Linked DNA regions of Luteolibacter flavescens. The protein of the gene in region 2 interacts with the protein of the main gene of each other region in a pairwise test. Links are inferred from orthologs where the notes say so. Each region holds a gene or a part of one and is shown on either strand. Other genes may lie near its edges.

The links.
Region 1: the proteins of lysA (region 2) and OKA04_RS22885 interact in binary tests that used the Escherichia coli proteins (3 or more experiments, as listed by UniProt). The link is inferred for Luteolibacter flavescens from one-to-one orthologs.

Annotation. Positions count from the first base shown.
Region 1 is NZ_JAPDDS010000019.1:92,632-99,892, forward strand. What follows is about bases 4,330-7,138. They hold OKA04_RS22885 (response regulator transcription factor), read left to right. Parts: upstream 4,330-5,281; coding sequence 5,282-5,995; downstream 5,996-7,138. Other genes in these bases: OKA04_RS22875 (hypothetical protein), read left to right, coding at 4,330-4,360; OKA04_RS22880 (EF-hand domain-containing protein), read right to left, coding at 4,448-5,050; OKA04_RS22890 (HAMP domain-containing sensor histidine kinase), read left to right, coding at 5,992-7,138. Also shown: OKA04_RS22870 (hypothetical protein), read left to right, coding at 71-3,409; more of OKA04_RS22875, read left to right, coding at 3,425-4,329; more of OKA04_RS22890, read left to right, coding at 7,139-7,261. UniProt on the Escherichia coli protein: Response regulator member of the two-component regulatory system CpxA/CpxR which responds to envelope stress response by activating expression of downstream genes including cpxP, degP, dsbA and ppiA.
Region 2 is NZ_JAPDDS010000006.1:277,296-288,118, forward strand. Bases 3,013-5,847 are described here. They hold lysA (diaminopimelate decarboxylase), read right to left. Parts: upstream 5,156-5,847; coding sequence 3,869-5,155; downstream 3,013-3,868. Other genes in these bases: OKA04_RS13070 (NACHT domain-containing protein), read left to right, coding at 3,013-3,726; OKA04_RS13080 (hypothetical protein), read left to right, coding at 5,434-5,847. Also shown: OKA04_RS13065 (DMT family transporter), read right to left, coding at 1-231; more of OKA04_RS13070, read left to right, coding at 529-3,012; more of OKA04_RS13080, read left to right, coding at 5,848-6,144; OKA04_RS13085 (hypothetical protein), read left to right, coding at 6,175-6,861; OKA04_RS13090 (hypothetical protein), read left to right, coding at 6,874-7,569; OKA04_RS13095 (hypothetical protein), read left to right, coding at 7,579-8,268; OKA04_RS13100 (VIT domain-containing protein), read left to right, coding at 8,265-10,823. UniProt on the Escherichia coli protein: Specifically catalyzes the decarboxylation of meso-diaminopimelate (meso-DAP) to L-lysine. Is not active against the DD- or LL-isomers of diaminopimelate.

The DNA.
Region 1 (7,261 bases), on a different replicon or contig from region 2:
AAACCGTCCCAGTCGCCGCCGCATTCCGAGCGCACTTTTTTCCAGCCGATCCCGTGGATTCGCGTTGGTCGTGTGCCTGATGCTGATGATGGTCGTCACCCTGCTCGCCGTGGGGTTGCTCAGTCTCTCGACCGTCGAACTCCGCCGCAGCAATCACGATACCGCCCAGACCCGGGCCCGGGCAAATGCCCGCCTCGCGCTCTCCATGGCGATCGCCCGCCTGCAGGAAACCGCCGGCCCAGATCAACGGGTCACCGCCCGCGCCGATCTCAAGAATACCGGCGACAACAACCGCTGGGTCGGCGTCTGGCGCAGCACGCGCAAGCAGGCCGGTGCCGACGTACCGGCGATCCGCTGGGACGAGCGCGAGTCGGTGCTCATCGACACCCGCAGCAGCTCGGGAGGGGACGATGGCTTCGAAGGCTGGCTGGTCAGCGGCGACAATGCGACGCCGGGCAATCCGGGCGGCGAACTCGCCACGCTGGTGGGCCAGGGGAGCGTGGCGAATGTCGCGGACCAAGTGAAAGCACCACTGGTGCGGGTCCAGGGCAAGGATGACGCGGGTGCCTACGCGTTCTGGATTTCCGACGAGTCGATGAAGGCGAGCGTCAATCCGGTCTCGGTGAAGGCGACCGATGAGCGGCGCTTCCTGCCCGTCCGCTACGGCATCGGCGCGCTGGACCAGCTCTCCGCCGTGGACGGCGCGAAGGATGAGGAACTCTCGAAGGTGATCGACCATCGTCAGGCCAGCCTGCTCGGCTCGACGGGGCCGAAGGCTTGGGAGCAGCACTTCCACGCCACGGGTGCCCGCGCTTCGGCGGTGCTGGCGGATACCTTGCGGGGAGGGCTGAAGGCGGACCTCAGCGCGTATTTCGAGCAGGGCAGCGTCACGGCGAGGGGAGACCTGCTTCCCGCGGTGACGGATGCGACTTCCATGCTCGGAGGGGCACGGCGGAAGATCCACGGGCCGAAGTTTGGCTCGCTGCGCGCCTTCGCGAATCTCGCCACGAAGAACAGCGGGAGCGGCATCGCCCCTGCCGCCGCGGCGGTGTCCACGCGCCAGGACAAGTTCGCCTCGCTGCCACGGATGAGCCAGTTCACCGACCAGCCGATCCATCCGGTGATGGCCGTGGCGGAGATCTACACGCGCCTCGCCTACGTCCGCGGCTACCTCACGGTACATCTTTACCCGCGCGTGGTGCTTTGGAATCCCTACAATGTCCCGCTGGCATCCGCGACCTACACCGTCGATTTCAACCTAGCGATCAATGACTCCTTCGTCGTGGAGAAGCGACAGCAGACCACCATCGATGTGGTCGATACCGCCTACGACACCCGGAGTAACAAGGACAACCGGATGAGCTTCACGCTGGAAGCCACCGCCTTCGAGCCCGGCGAGGCCCTCGTATTCTCGCCCAAGGTGGCGGGCAATGCCATCGGAGGCCGTGCCGTCCCGATGGCGCTGCGGACGTCCGGGTCGAACGTGCTCAGTGCCTCGGTCGATCCCCAGCAGCTCACGAATTTCTACCTCACCATCACCCAGCTCTCCGACAAGGGGGTGAGCGCTTCCGACCTGCCGCTCTACGCGAATCACAACCGCGGAGCCTACTACTGGGTGGACATGATGGACTGGTGGGAAGGAAATCCCGACAATGGACTGAAGGTCAGCCTGCATCTCGGTGCAGGATCGAACCACACCGCGCGGATGCGCCTGCCGCTGCTCCAACTGGTGGACACGGACAACTGGAAGCGCAGCCACGAAGGCCGCTACAACAACGGCCGGTGGCGCGTCGGAGGCGTGGAGCCGATCCATGATTACGAAGGGACCTCCGAGATGGAGCCATGGGCACGCGGCTGCTATGGCTTCCGCTACAAGTGGTGGGTGGAGAAGAATCCCTACAATTACGCGGGCCGCTCCGCCGACCGCTTCTGGCAGGCCTCGGTGACCGCGGACTACAACCTGCGCGCCGCCTTCTGCCACCGGAGTCCCTTCGACGCGGGCACCGACAATGGCGAGGACCACCACTGGTACATCTGGGGTCCGTATGCGGTGGACAGCCAGCAGGGCCTGCCCTCGCTCTCGCCGGAACGCGCCTCGCACAGCGGGAAGAATGGCTTCCGTGGGAATCCCTTCTTCGGCGGGGCGAATTCCCGGCCCGACCACGTCTATCCTCTCTACGACATCCCAACCGCGGACGAGCGCATCGTTTCCCTCGGTCGCTTCCAGCACGCCCAGCTCACGCCCTTCGTCTGGCACCCCACGTATGCGATCGGTGGTTCGTGGGTACCGCCGAACCAGAAGACCCGCGAGAAGTCCGGCGACACCGCCACGCAGATGACCGCGGCATGGTCCAGCCAGATACAGTGGCTGCCGGCGTGGATGAAGCAGGACCGCAGCCGCGACGAGGTGGTCTATGACCTTTCCTACGAGACGAACCACGAGTTGTGGGACCGCTACTTCCTCAGCGGCGCGACGAAGGTGGAGAAGGACCAATTCAGCCGCGATGCCGTGGATAGCCCGCTGCCGAACCTGAGGCTGTATCCGGCGTCCGGCACCGTGGATACCGCGCGGCTCGATGATTTCTACCAGGCGAGCTCGCAGCTCCTCCTCGGCGGTGCCTTCAATGTGAACTCCACCGAGCCGGGAGCATGGCGCGCGCTCTTCGCCTCAATGCGCGATTCTTCATTCAACTCGCCGGGCTCCGCCTTCCCGCGCTTCCTGAATCCGGCATCCAGCGAGCACAAGCCGTCCGACCCCTATGATCCGGAGGCTTGGAAGGGCTTCCGCAGCCTGGATGACGAGCAGATCACCGCGCTTGCCGATGCCGTGGTGGAGGAGGTGAAGCTTCGCGGCCCTTTCCTCTCGGTCTCCGATTTCATCAATCGCCGTCTGGTCACCGCCAGCTCCGCCGATGCCGAGACGGGCATGGAGGGCGCACTGCAGCAGGCGATCGAGCGCGCGGGCCTGAATGACGGCCTTCACGGCGGCGACCTCACGCCTTCATCGACGGGCTTCGGCAAGGGGCAGTATGAGGTCGGTTCGAATTCCGCCGACTGGGCCTCCATCGATCACATGCGCGAGTCAAAGGGGGCGGGGATGCCGACCTACCTCCAGCAGGGCGACCTGCTCCAGTCGCTCGGTTCCTTCCTCGTCGCCCGTGGCGATACCTTCGTCGTCCGCGCCTATGGCGAGGCACGCACGCCCGACGGCCAGAAGGTGGAGGCGCGCGTCTGGTGCGAGGCCGAGGTCCAGCGCCTGCCGGACTACGTGGACCCTGCCGATGCCCCCGAGCAGCCTGCTTTCACCGCCGCCGGTGCGGCCAATACCGCCATTTCCGAAGCCAGCCAGAGATTCGGACGCCGTTTCACCGTCGTCTCCTTCCGCTGGCTCGCCCCGACCGAAGTCTGACCGAGACCTGCCGTCATGAAACTCCGACTGCTGATTCCATTCATCCTGACTGCCGTGCTCCATGCGCAGCAGCCGCCTCCACCGCCGCCGCCTGATCCAGGTGGCGGTGACAAGGGCATTCCCGGGGGAAATCTCGACCTGAGCAGCATCCCGGTTCCGGAGGCGGACAAGAAGACGCTGCCGCAGCTCAGTGAGGCCGAGATCAAGGCAAAGCCCGTCCAGATCTCCGTGGTGCCCATCGGCTGGGTCTCGCCGCCGATCATCTACATCGACAAGGATGGCATGCCGCGCGAGCGCTACCGCGATCCGATGGAGTATCCGCCGGTGGTTTATCACATCGCCACGGAGAAAGGCTCGATCCGCCTCACCGGCGCCCACAATCAGGTGGCACCTCCCACCGCCGTCCCGCGCCGGGTGGAAATGACGCTTTCTTATGAGGAGCCACCGAATCCCACGGGTGATGCCGTGCACGATCCGAAGAAGGGACCGAGCCTCAAGACGATCGGCAACTTCCCCGTTCCTGCCGGTGCCACGCATCTCGTGGCTGTCGTTTGGAAAGATCCCGACGCCAAGCTGTGGACCAATCCGCAGGTGAAGGTGATCGACGTCTCGCCCGCGACGGTGAAGGGCAACGAAGCCGTGGTGATCAATCTCTCCGGCCGCGAACTTGCCATTCACCGCGGCGATGTGCCGTACAAGATCGCTTCCGGCTTCATGGGAAAGGTCGCCCTCCCGGTGAATGCAAAGGGCCAGGTGCCCATGGTTGTCGCTGCGGCGTCGGGTGTCGGTTGGCAGCAGCTCTCCCGCACCGTGCTCGGCCCGCGGAAGGACGACCGCATCTTCGTGCTCGCGTGGCAGGCTCCGGAGACTCCTGCGCAACCGGCGGGCGTAGCGCTTCAGGCCATCGCCAAGCGGCTTCCGGAAGCAAAGGCCTTCGAGCCTTCCAAGTAAGTCTTGATGATCAAAATGGTCGCGGGGCGGTGACCGGTGATCCGGTCTCCGCCCCGCTCTCTTTTTCTCCGGGGAAAAGGTCTTCGTTCAGCGTCCGCGCGGCGGGCGACCTCCGCCCGGTCCGGAGCGGCGGCCTTCGCCCTGCGGCGGCGGGCCTTGCTCGCCATCCTCATCGCCTGCCTCGCGTGGAGGATGCGGCGGGCGCGGGTGGAGCTCCTGCGGCGTCAGTTCGCCGTCCTCGTTCTTGTCGAGGGTCGCGAGTGATTCGGAGGCCGCAGCGATCTCCTCGGCGGAAATTTCTCCGTCCCGGTCGGTGTCGAGCGCTGCCACGAGCGGGGAGCCGGGGCCGCGAGGATGGCGGGGTGGCTTGCCGTGACCTTGGCCATCACCCTTCTCTTCCAGCGGAGGGGGAGCGCCAGCTCCTTCCGGGGCTCCTTCGGGTGGCTTGGGCCGCAGCTCGTCTTTCGAGAGGGCACCGTCGCCATCGGCATCGAGCGTGAGCAGCGATTCGGAGGCCGCCTTGATTTCCTCGGCGGAGAGCTTGTCGTCGCCATCCGTATTCAGCGCCTCGAAGATGGGCTGGGGCGGGTGGGGCGGGCGACCTCCCTGTGGCGGTCCCTGGCGCTCGTCCTGGGCATTGCAAGCAAGGGTGGCCAGCAGGGCCGCGGCGATCGTGATCGTAGTCTTCATGTTCGGTGGATTCGTTCGTGCTTTTGTTTCGCGGCGGAGAACCGTCTCACGCCACCGAGGAAACCGCCGGTTTGTTAAGCTCATGTGTGGATCGCGGAGAAATCGTGTAAAAGTTGCCCGATCCCGCGAATCCGCCGTCCGCCGGGCGATTTTCCGGGGACACGCCGTGCTTTGTTAAGCGCTCGTAAAATCGATGGCCTGCCCGGCCCGGATTGGCGCATGCTCCGCACGATGACTCCCGCTCCGCCTGCCCGGCCCTTGCTGGTGGTTGATGACGATCGCAAGCTCTGCGGACTGATCCGCGACTACCTGCTGCCCCATGGCTGGCAGGTGGACATGCGCCACAGCGGCCCCGAGGGGCTGGAGGCCGCGCGTGCCGGAAAGTACGAGGCCGTGCTGCTCGACGTGATGATGCCCGGCATGGATGGCTTCGAGGTGCTGCGCGAGCTGAGGAAATCCTCCACCGTCCCCGTCCTCATGCTCACCGCCATGGGCGAGGAAGCCGATCGCATCGTGGGGCTGGAACTCGGCGCGGACGATTATTTGCCGAAGACCTTTTCCAGCCGCGAGCTGCTCGCCCGGCTCCGCGCCGTCACGCGGCGCAGCGTCATCGGTGTGAACGGCACACCTAGTACGAAGGATCTAGTATGTGGCGATCTCCTCGTGAATGAGGAGCGCCATCAGGCCACGCTGGCTGGCGAGGCGCTGGACCTCACCGCGCTGGAATTCGCCATACTCGCCTCGCTGCTGAAGGCGAAGGGCCGCGTGAAAACGCGCGAGTCGCTTTTGGAAGAAGTGTCCGACCGGCGCTTCGACGTCTTCGATCGCTCGATCGATGTCCACGTCTCGCAACTCCGGCGCAAGCTCGGGGACGATGCGAAGCAACCGCGCTTCATCCGCACGATCCGCGGCGTGGGCTACAAGCTGGAGGAGGCCGCCCCATGAAGCGACGCGTCCGCTTCCCCCTTATGGCGAAGATGCTGCTCTGGCTCTGCGTCCATCTCGGCGTGCTCGCCGCCGCCTTCTTCATCTTCATCGCGTGGCAGCTCCGGCTCGGCCTCGATTCCCTGCTGAGCGGCACCGCCGGTGAGCGGCTGAAGAATCTCGGCGAGGAAATCGCGGGAGACCTCCGTGCGGCCCCGCGTTCGAGCTGGCCGGAGATCCTGCAAAGCCACGAATCCACGCTCGGCGTCGGCTTGTCGCTGCAGATCGCCCCCGGCGCGTGGCTGGGACGGCCTCCGGAAAGCCTGCCTGCGAATGTGGATCGCCGCATCGGTGAATTCCGCCGGCCTCCCGCCCAGCGTCCCCCTCGCGGTGGTCCGGAAGGCCGACCGCCCGGCGGCGGTCGTCCGGGGGATCAATTCGGTCCGCCTGAGGATGCATTGTTTGAAGACGGTCCACCGGGAGGCAGGGGCGGACCGCCGCTCGACCGGCAGGATCGCGCCGAATTGGCGGGCGGCAGGGAAAGGCCGCGGGCCCGTCCCGACTTCCTGATGCGCGGCGATGGCGGCGCGGGCTATTGGGCGGGCATCGATTTGCCGCTTTCTGAACTGCGACCAGGCCAGCCGCTGCACGCGCTGCTGGTGATCCGTGCCAAGGACATCACCGGCGGCGGGCTATTCTTCGACCTGAAGCCATGGGTCATCGGCGGTCTCACCGTGCTCGCGCTGAGCCTCGTCCTCTGGGCGCCGGTCTTCATCGGCATCACGCGCTACCTCTCGCGGCTTTCCGGGACCACAGAGGCGATCGCGGATGGGAAGTTTGACGCGCGGGTGGGGATCTCGCGGTCCGATGAACTCGGCAGCCTCGGCGACTCCATCGAGTCGATGGCCGCGCGTCTTGATCGTCTGGTACGCGGGCAAAAGCGCTTCCTCGGAGACGTGGCGCATGAGCTGTGCTCGCCGCTGGCCCGCATCCGCACCGGCTTGGGAGTGCTGGAATACGGGATGACGCCCGAGCAGCAGGCACGGCTGGAGTCCATCGAGGAAGACGTGAGCGAGCTTTCCCAGCTCGTCTCGGAAGTGCTCGCTTTCACCAAAGCAACCACCGCTCCCGGATCGGTGCGTCTGGAACCGGTGGAGCTCGCTCCCGTAATCCAGCTCGCGCTTTCACGGGAGTGCCCCGGTCAAAAGGCGCACCTATATATACCGGAGGGCCTTGCCGTCATGGCCGACCGCAGCCTCTTCGCCCGCGCCGTGGCCAATATCCTCC
Region 2 (10,823 bases):
GATCCAGTGCAGCCCCACGATGAAGCCGATGCCGAGGAAGGCGAGCGCCGCCCGCCTGCCCGGCCACAGTGGCCGCCGCCGCACCAGCCCCACCCAAGCCGCCGCCCCCACCGCCGCAAAGAGCGTCCGCCAGATCACCAGCGTCGCCGCTGGCAACGAAATCAGCTCCCCCAGGATCGCCGTGGTCGCAAGCAGCAGGACAAGCAGGTGGAGCTGGAGGTAGTGTTTCACTGGTGCGGGGCACCGAGGCTTGAACGCAGGAGGACGAAAGGCCAGCTTATGCTTGAGAGGTAGAACTGCTAGTCCGAATCGACGAGTCCGTTCGGAGTCCGTAATTTGGGAACAGCGCGAAATGATTTACTAGTCGAAATGCTATCTTTGGAAAAGCTTCATCGAAAGCTTGCCGTGTGGCTCATACCTCTTAACATCTGATTAACAGGGTCGCCTCCCTCGGTTGTCCGGGAGGTGCCGGGATGCCCTTCTTACGTCTGCTTCAACCTCTTTCGAGAAAATTTGCTAAAAAAATACATGATGAAAAATCCCTTGCCCATACGACTCTTGGGACGATCAAGCAATGAAAGCGGTGATTTGTTCACACGGTTGGTGAGAGATCTATTCTTTAGCTTAGGATATGACAATTTACAGCTTGATGTTGCGACTTCCGGGCGAGAGGTGGATCTTCAGGGTAATCATCGCTTTGAAAATAGGCGTTTTGCAGCGGAATGCAAAGCCCATGCTAATGTTATTGGTGGAGGGGATTTGAACAAGTTTCTGGGCGTGCTTACACGCGAGCGTACAAGGCACGCACCGCTATCTGTTGCTGGTTATTTTGTCTCGTTGAGCGGATTCACTGGTTCTGGTATTAAACAAGAAGAGGATAGTGGTAACGAGGGTCTGATTTTATTCGATGGATCTAAGGTGGTTGACGAACTTCAGCGGGCTCGAGTGATTGTTCAGAAAGAATCTGCAACAGAATTTGCAGGCCGTTGTGTTGCGGCGAATGGGCTGCGTGGCGTGCAATTTGAGAAGGCTGAGGTAGTCTGCTATTCGGCAGGGTATTTGTGGGCTGTCTATTATTCTCGTGGAAAAAATTTAAGCCATTTTGTTTTTATTCATGCGGATGGAACTCCCCTTGCTAAATCAGTGGCCGCATCGGTGATTGATGCCGATAAAAATAGCGGTGGAATTATGTGTTCTCTATCTTATGTGGCTCCTCCGGAGGAATTGGATCTGAGTGATTTGCGTGAAGATGCCTTCAATCAGTATAAAAAATGGCTTGGAGAGGAGTGTGGTTATATTCAGTTGGATGGTTTGCCTGCAGATAGTGACTTGAGTGCTACAAAACTTCGGCTCGAAAGGCTTTTCGTTCCACTGAGAGCGACTTATAAGAAGCAAGCCGCTGATCGAAATAAGATAGGGTTGTTTAGTGTTGGTCTAAGTGGTATTTTTGTTGATGATGTTCCTGTTGATGAAGATGAAATTGATAAATACGAAGAGGTTGATGAGTTGGACTTTATTGATGATGAGGTTGAGTCGGGTGTAGTGGTTGAGCCAATTGGGGATTTACTGTCGAGGGAGTCGCATGTGGCTGTGTTGGCCAGTCCAGGAGGTGGTAAGAGCACGCTTGTAAAGAGGCTGGCAACGGCATACTCATTTCCGGATCGTAGACTTGAAGTTGCAGATGGGTTGCCTGAACGTGATTGGTTGCCGCTTTATCTGCGGTGTCGTGATCTGAGGGATAGGTCTAACCGTCCCGTTCTGGAATTATTGCATGGGATCTCTGCATTCGCCAACATGAAGGACGACATGGCGAAGTGCTTTCGAGATGGGGTGAGTGATGCATTACGAGCGGGGAAGGTTCTTTTGTTGGTAGACGGACTCGATGAAATTTCCGAGGAAGGGTCCCGACGGGCCTTTGCGCAAAATTTACGAACGTTTGTTGCAATGTTTCCTGGCGTGATGCTTGTAGTCACTTCAAGAGTTGCCGGGTTCCGAGATATTGCTGGGGTAATCGCTGGAACATGCCAGCAGATCACGCTCGCGCCATTGGACGGCGAAGATGTGAGGCGGCTTTGTGTAAGTTGGCATTCTGAAGTAGTTGCTGATACGGAACATGTGCGTCGGGAGGCTTCGGAGCTTGCGGATGTTATATGGGGTAATCGGCATATTCGAAGTTTGGTCGAAAACCCCCTTCTTCTAACAACGTTGCTGGTTGTTAAGCGTTCAAATGGTGAGATTCCTCCATCTCGGGCAGAACTTTACTCCGAAGCGGTTCGGGTGCTGGTGAGGACTTGGAACGTTGAGGGATATGCTCCCCTTGATGAGCGGGAAACTCTCGCGAGGCTGTCTTACGTTGCTTGTGCTATGATGCAGAGAGGTATTCAGCTTATTGGAAATGTTGCTCTTATTGGTCTGTTGAATGATGCAGCGAGAGAGATGGAGCCGGAACTGCAGTTCGCCAAGGTTTCGCCGAGTGAGTTCATTCAGCGAATTGAGTATAGAAGTAGCCTGCTCATGCAGACGGGTTATCAGCGCCTGGAAGGGGAGTTGCAACCCGTATACGAATTTAGGCACTTGACGTTTCAGGAATATCTAGCGGCAAAAGGCTTTGTCTCTGAGCAGTATCCCGGTCGTAATGATGAGGCACCTCTAGTCGAGGTCTTGTCACCTCATTTGGAAGATGAGCGCTGGCAAGAGGTGATTCCTCTTGCCTCGGTTCTAGCCGGACGAAAAGCTGAAGCCGTTATAAGAAGGATTTTGAGGGAATGCTCCTCTGAAGAGGCGGGTCAAGAGGCGGAGATTAGAAGTCGACCGAAGGCGTCTGTGAAATTACTTGGGCAATGCATCCTTGAGGAGGTTACTCTTACTCCGGGGGCTCTGAGGGCTGCATTGGTAGAGATATCGCTGAAGCTTGGGAGGGGCAGGCCATCTCTAGTTTTGGAGTCGATATTTAACGGTAAATTCGGGGGTGCGCTAAAAGCTACGGTTCAAGAGTGCTATTTTTCGATGGGTGATAACTGGACGTATTTTGAGTCTGCCCTTAGTGAGATATTTCGATTTGAGATCAAGAGGTCTAGGTCTGAGTTGCTGGACCGTGAATTTGTCGGAGATCTTGTCGGTGATTTGATTGCAGGTAACAGAGAGGTTAAGGTTCGCTGTGCTTTGCTTTTGATGCAGACCGCATTTGAATGTCGAGAAAGCGAGGCGAAGACGGCTGAAGTATTAACGCCTTTCGCTCAGGATATTCTTGGAGGTCTCCTAGAGATGCTCCATTCCGGGGACCTGCCGAGTGCCCAATCCGCCTCGTGGTCGCTCGCTTGGCTTGGCCACAGCGGAATCTGGCCTGCGCCGACGTCGTTAGAATTGATTCAAAGGCTGTTTCACATCTGGCGCCATGAAAGCGCGACTGAGCTTGTCAGGAAAGCTGCATGGGCTTTCTATAGTCAGCCTCTTTTTCCAAGGGATTCTATTGCTGACGAGTTTTGGGGCGCGTGTGATCCATGGCATGAACGTCAATGGGATGAATCAGCACAGGGAGCTAGGTGTGTGGCAGCGATAACACTTGGTTGGTACCGTCGATCACCTTGGAGTGACGAAAAGTTGGTGGAAATGATTGTGCAATCCCAAGCTCATGGAAGTCTGCTTCCGAAGAATATTCGTTATATGCTTTCTTCGCTTGGTGAGGCTGGGAATCGGGTTGTTAAAAGTTGGGATAAGAAAAAATGAATTTTATTTATTGAGGATTAATTTGTTAGTGATGGGCGATAGAATCCTTCGGTTGATGCCGTGTTTGGTGGACTAAAAAAGACAGGAAGGCAGGAATTAATCTGCCTTTCCTGCCTTTGAGTTTCGCTCGTTTCGTTGTCGATCAGCCTTCCCCCGCGATGATATCCTCAAGCGTCTGGCGCTTGCGGATGACGCGGGCGCTGTCGCCGTCGACGAGGATCTCGGCGGGCATGGGGCGGGAGTTGTAGTTCGAGGCCATGGCGAAGCCGTAGGCTCCGGCGCTGAGCAGGGCGACGGTCTCGCCGGGCTGGAAGTCCGGGAGCTCGCGGTCCTGGCAGAAGAAGTCGCCGCTTTCGCAGATGGGGCCGACGACGTCCACCTTGCGGGTTTCGCCGGTGGGCTCCTTGAGCGGGGCGATCTCGTGGTGGCCTTCGTAGAGGGCGGGGCGGATGAGGTCATTCATGCCGGCGTCCACGACCTTGAAGGTCTTCGCCTTGCCGCGCTTCTCGTAGAGGCACTTGGTGAGCAGCACGCCGGCATTCCCCACGATGAGGCGGCCGGGCTCGAGCAGGATCTTCAGGCCGAGATTCTCCAGGCGCGGGACGAGGGCCTCGCCGTACTGGGCGATGGTCAGCGGGCGCTCGCCCTCCGGCTTGCCCTCCCACCAGCCGGTGTCGCCGGAGTCCAGCGAGCCGTGATAGACGATGCCGATGCCGCCGCCGATGGACCAGAACTCGATGCCGTGGGTGACCTTCAGGTGGGTGGCCAGCGGGGCGACCTTTTCCACGGCCTCGATGAAGGGCTGGATGGAGGTGAGCTGCGAGCCGATGTGCATCTGCAGGCCGCGGAGCTTCACGTGCGCCAGCTCCTTCGCGGCGCGGGCGTAGAGGTCGCTGATGGCATCGAAGTCGACGCCGAACTTGTTCTCGGACTTGCCGGTGGAGATGTACTTGTGGGTCTTCGCGTCCACGTTCGGATTCACGCGCACGGCGGCCGGGGCGATGACGCCGAGGTCGGCGGCCACTTCATTCAGGTAGCGCAGCTCTTCCTCGCTCTCGACATTGAAGGAGTAGATGCCCTGCTGGAGCGCGTACTCGATCTCCGCGCGGGTCTTGCCCACGCCGGCGAAGGTGCACTTGGCCGGGTCGCCGCCCGCCTTGATCACGCGGAAAAGCTCGCCGCCGGAGACGATGTCAAAGCCGGCGTGCTCGTCCACGAGCAGCTTCAGCACGGAGAGATTCGAGTTTGCCTTTACGGCGTAGGCCACCTCGTGGTCGATCGCGCCGAGCGCGGCATCGAGCCTGCGGTAGTGGTCGCGGATCGTGTTTGCGGAGTAGACGTAGAGCGGGGTGCCGTGCTCGTCGGCGAGGGTCTGGAGATTGACATCCTCGCAGTGGAGCGAGCCATGGCGGTAGGCGAATCCGTGCATGGGCGGCCTGTAAACGCTCCCGGCCCCGCGGGCAAGGACGGCGTGCGTGCACTGGCGGGCCGGGAAAAATGCCCCGGCGGCCCCCCGTCAGGCGGGGGCGACGCGGGTTCCCCGGAAATCGCGGGCGAAACCTGCTGAAACGCATATGTGGCTCATTTATTCAGATGAACCTTGGCGCTTGACCATCCGACGACAGATCTCCTGAGATCCGGACCATGCTATCTCCCTCCTTTCGATGTGTGCTGGCCGGTGCGTGGATGATTTTGACCCCGGGCGCAGTGTTCGCCCAAGAGGCGACGCCGGAATTCGATCCGCTCGGTGAAAACGTGGATCTGCCCCGGCAGGTGCGGGTGCAGGCGGAATTCATCGAGGTCTCGCACGAGACGCTGACGAAGCTGCTGCTGAAGCCCCGCGAGGGCGCGGACGACAGCGCTCTCCGCCAGGACCTGGCGAAGCTGACCGAGGAGGGAAAGGCGACCGTGGTGGAGACGATGCTGTGTATCGCCCGCAGCGGGGAGAAGGCCCTGACCGAGTCGATCAAGGAATTCATCTACCCGACGGAGTACGAGCCCGCGGAGATTCCGAACGAGATCCACACGACGGAGAGCGGCGAGAAGGTGAAGACCGATGGCAAGGATCACGCCACCGGCCCCACGCCGACTTCCTTCGAGGCGCGCAATCTGGGCTCGACCTTGGAGATCGAGCCGACGCTCTCGGGGAACGGGAAGATCATCGACCTGCGGATCGCGCCGGAGATCGTCTATCACGTGGGGAATGAGACGTGGGCGGAGTGGAAGGGGAAGTACGGCGATGCCTCCGTCCGCATGCCTACGATGTACACACTGCGTTTCACGACCGCGGCGACCTTGATGGACGGGCAGCCCCTCTTCGTCGCGGCGCTGTCGCCGAAGGGCGAGGATGGCTTCCCGGACTTCAAGCGGAAGCTGATGGTCTTCATCCGCTGCGATGTGCTCACCGTGGGCCGCTGACCGCCGCCGGCCATGAAGAGGATGCTATTCATGACCCTGCTCGCGCTGCCGGCGATGGCCGTGGCGCATCAGGAAGCGCCGCGCCAGTTGCGCGTGATGGTGCAGGTCATCGAGGTGCCGCATGCGGTGCTGACGAAGTGGAACAGCGCGGGCATCGTGAAAGGTGCGGATCTTCACGAAAGCGCTGTGAAGCTGGTGGAGACTGGCGAGGCGCAGATTGTGGAGACGAGCGTGGTGATCGCCCGGACGGGTGAGAAAGCGCTGGTGGAGACGATCGGGGAGCGGATTTATCCGACGGAGTATGAGCCTCCCGAGCTTCCCACCAACGTCGGAATCACTCCCGTGGATCCGGCTTTTAAGCTCCCCGATTTCACTCTGGCTCATCGGATGACTTCCTCATGGGAGACCCGTGATACGGGCTCCTCGATGGAAGTGGCGCCGCTGATCGATGAGGGGGAAACGTATTACCTGAACCTCCGTTTCAATATGGTTGATCTCCCGGCTTTGACCCTGTGGTCGGAGTTTGTCGATGAACTTGGAGACGCCTCGGTCCGGATGCCTGAGTTTGAGACGAGGAGATGGACCGGCGCGCTCACGTTGGCCCCCGGCGTCTTCGAGCTATGCACCGTCTTCACCCCGAAGCCCGCGGCGGTGCCTGCCGCCACGACCCGGCAGATGGTCTTCGCCCGATGCGAGGTGCTGTCGTGGGACAAGTGACCGATTGCGATGATGAAGCGCGCCGCTGTCCTCTCCCTGCTGGCCCTCGCGACAAGCGCGATGGCCGGGCAGACCCGTGTGACCGTGCAAGTCATCGAGGTGCCACATGCGGAGCTGACGAAGTGGATGTCCTCCGGAAAAGCAAGCGGTGAAGAGCTTCACGAGCGAGCGATGAAGCTGGCGTCGTCCGGTGCGGCGGAGATCGTGGACACGAATGTGGTCCTCGCCCGGAGTGGGGAGAAGGCTTTGGTGGAATCGATCGCCGAGGTTATTTTTCCTACCGAGTATGAGGGGTCGGACATGGCTGCTCCTGCAAAGGAGCCTTTGGTCTTCGATCCCAATGCTCCATTTTCTCCCAGACCTTGGCCGAACTTGTTTGCCAATGCGTTCGAGACCCGGAACGCGGGGACGACGATTGAAATCGAAGCGACACTCTCGGAGAGCGGGAAACACGTCGATCTAAGGCTCTCCTTTGAGATGGTGGATCAGGACTCTCTGATGACGTGGACGGAGTATCGTGACCAATGGGGCGAGGCCTCGATCAAACGGCCCATTTTCGAAACGAAACGCCTGACGGGTGCGCTGACTCTGGTGTCCGGGAAATTCGAGCTCTTCAACATCTTCACTCCGAAGCCCGCGGCGATGCCTGCCGCCACGACGCGGCAGATGGTCTTCGTGCGATGTGAGGTGCTGCCACTGGCCAAGTAACCGATTGTCATGACGAAACGTGCTGCTTTCCTTTTCATGCTGGCCCTCGCGACAAGCGCGGTGGCCCAGCATGTTCGCGTGATGCTCCAGGTCATCGAGGTGCCGCATGCCGAACTGACGAAGTGGACGACTGCGGATAAAGCAGGCGGTCAGGAGCTTCATGAGCGGGCGATGACGCTTGTCTCGTCCGGAGGTGCTGAGATCGTGGAGACGAGTGTCGTCATCTGCCGCAGTGGAGAAAGGGCTTTCGTTGAATCGATTGCCGAGATGATCTATCCCACGGAGTATGAACCCTCCAGCATGGGAGGCTCGATGGTGCCCCTTGACTCCAAACTAGTGATACCTGTTCCCCTGAGGCCGACCGACTGTGTGTCGTTCGAGACCAGGAACGCCGGGACGACCTTGGAAATCGAGCCGACCATCGGGGGTGGCGGCAAAATTGTGGACCTGAGGTTGGCCTTCGAGTCCGTAAGTCGTGAATCGCTGGTGACCTGGACGGAGTTCCGTGACCAATGGGGCGACGCTTCGATCAAGCGGCCCATCTTCGAGACCAAGCGCCTGTCGAGCGCGCTGACGTTGCTGGCCGGGAAATTCGAGCTCTTCAACATCTTCACCCCGAAGCCCGCGGCAGTGCCTGCGGCGACGACCCGCCAGCTCGTCTTCGTGAAGGCGGACGTATTACCCCATCCGAACGAATGAAGCGTATCCTTGGTATCCTGTGTTGTTGGTTCTCGGCGTGCCTCGTCCTGCAGGCGCAGATACAGGGGCCTCGGATGACGGTGGCGGGGACGCAGACGATCCTCGAGATCGAGGAGGCGGCGGTGGACATCCGGGTGACGGGCGGTGTGGCGCGGACGGAGATGGAGCTGGTCTTCCGCAATGATACCGACCGCATGGTGGAGGGGGAATTCACGCTGCCACTGCCCGAGGGGGCGACCGTCTCCAGCTATGCGCTGGAGGTGAATGGCGCGCTGCGCGAGGCCGTGGCCGTGGAGAAGGAGCGGGCGAGCCGCGCCTACGAGACGATCAAGCGCCAGATGATCGATCCCGGCATCGTCGAGCGCCAGGCGGGAAATGTCTATCGTACGCGCGTCTTCCCCGTACCGGCGAAGGGCACGAAGCGCCTGCGGATCGGCTACGTGGAGAACCTGCCGCGAGGGGCGGACAGCTATCGCTACCGCGTGCCGCTGAGATTCGCAGGGCTGCTGAAGGAATTCCGCGCCGGGGTCGCCGTCGCTGATGATGCGGGGCTGAAGCTGACCGGCACCACGCCCGTTTCCTTCGTCGCGGATGGAAAGGGGAAGCGGCTGGCCAAGGCGAGTGCCGTGAGGCTGGACGGGGAGATGGAGATCACGGTGCCATTTTCCGCCGGACCGGAGCTGCTGGTGGAGGGGAAGGATGATCCCGTCTTCCTGCTCGGCGATGTCTTCCCGGATCTGCCGGACGAGGCCCGGGTGCCCGCCCATGCGGTCAGTCTTTTCTGGGATGCCTCCGAGTCCTGCGCCCGGCGTGATCCCGTGGCGATGTTCCGGTTGCTCGACCAGTGGTTCCTCGCGCAGGGAGAGGTGAAGGTCGCGGTGAAGCTGCTGCGGAATGACGTCGAGGACGCGGGCGTCCATGAGGTCCGCGGCGGGGACTGGAGTGCGATCCGCAGGCTGCTGGAGTCCGTGGACTACGATGGCGCGTCCTCGCTGGCCGGCATAGAGAGCGGCGACTCGGATCTGGTGCTCTACTGCGGTGATGGCGAGGTGACCTGGGGCGGCGCGACGACAGGCCTGCTCAAGTCACCGCTGCTGGTGCTGCACCGCGGGGCGGGGCCGCTGGCCCCGGCGCTTGCCGAGCGGGCCGAGGCCACCGGCGGTGCGGTGGTGAATGCGGATGCCGAAGACACGGCCACCGCCCTGCGGAAGCTGCGGATGCTCCCGCTCCGCGTGACCGGCGTCTCGGGGAATGGCGTGAAGGATTTCCAAGTCGCGGCGGGCGACATGACTCCGGGCGCGCCGGTGCGGATCAGCGGCCGGCTGACCACCTCGGCCAGCATTCTGGAGATCTCCTACGGCGTGGGAAAAGAGACGCGTGTGCGGCGTCAGATGGCGGTGCCCGTCGCGCTTCCCGACGAGGGCCTGCTGCGGCGCTTGTGGGCACAGGGCGTGCTGGCGGAGTTGGAAAAAGGGGGCGACCGCTCCGCGATCATCGATCACTGCCGGAAGCACGGGTTGGTCAGCGACGAGACCTCGCTGATCGTGCTGGAGCGATTCCAGGATCACATCACCTACGAGATCCCGCCGCCGGAGCCGGATCTGAAGGAGCGCTATGACCTCGAGCTTGCCAAGCGACGGGGGGCGGAGGTGCGCAGTCTCATCTTCGAGTGGAAGGCGCGGGTGGCCTGGCATCGGCAGTCATTCCCGTGGCGGGAGGTGGGGCTGCTCCCGCGCATCCGCCGGATCGGGATCTGGAAGGACTCGGTGGGGAAGGTCTTCCAAGCGGACGAGATCGACGCGGCCTCCTTTGCTACGGTGACGGGCTGGCGGGATCGTGCGCTGGCACTCATCGAGCGGAAGGATGCGCTGACCGATGCCGCGGCCTACCGGGAGTGGGTCGGGCAGGTCGATGCGCTCTTCGAGGAGGGCAAGGGGATTCCCAAAACACCGGTGGCGCCGCCTGCCGCGGGCAAGCCGCTGGTCGTCTCCGTGCGCGGCCTGGTCGTCCGGCCCGGCCAGGTGAAGTCCGCGGGCAAGCTGACGCTGCTTGACTCAGTGGCCCAGGCGGGCGGTCCGTTGTGGGATGGTGGCATGCTCGGTCGGGTGGCCCTCTACCGGAACAGCGGGAAGACCGTTTACAATACCTACAGCAAGCGCTTCGAGGACATCGAGCTGCGACCCGGCGACATGGTGGTGGTGGAGGGCGATCCGTATGCCTACGGCGGCTCTGATGACCCCTTTTTCGACGCCCCGGCGCACGATCCGGCAGCGGATGATCCTGTGGTGGAGGAGCCGGGTGACTTGGCTGGGGAAAGTTTGAGCACCCTGGGGAGTGGATCGGGTGATCCCTTCGGCGCTGGCAATTCTTCCGGAGGCTCGCCCGTCGTGATGATGCCGGCCCATCCGTCCGACGGGGGCATGGCGGACCTCGCGGCATTCGAGGAAAAGCTCAAGGCAGGGGCCGACCCGTATCGGGCCTACCTGGAAGCGAAGGACGGGAAGCAACGCGTCCCCATGTTTTACAGCGAGGCGGCGCGCCGGTTGTTTGCCGCG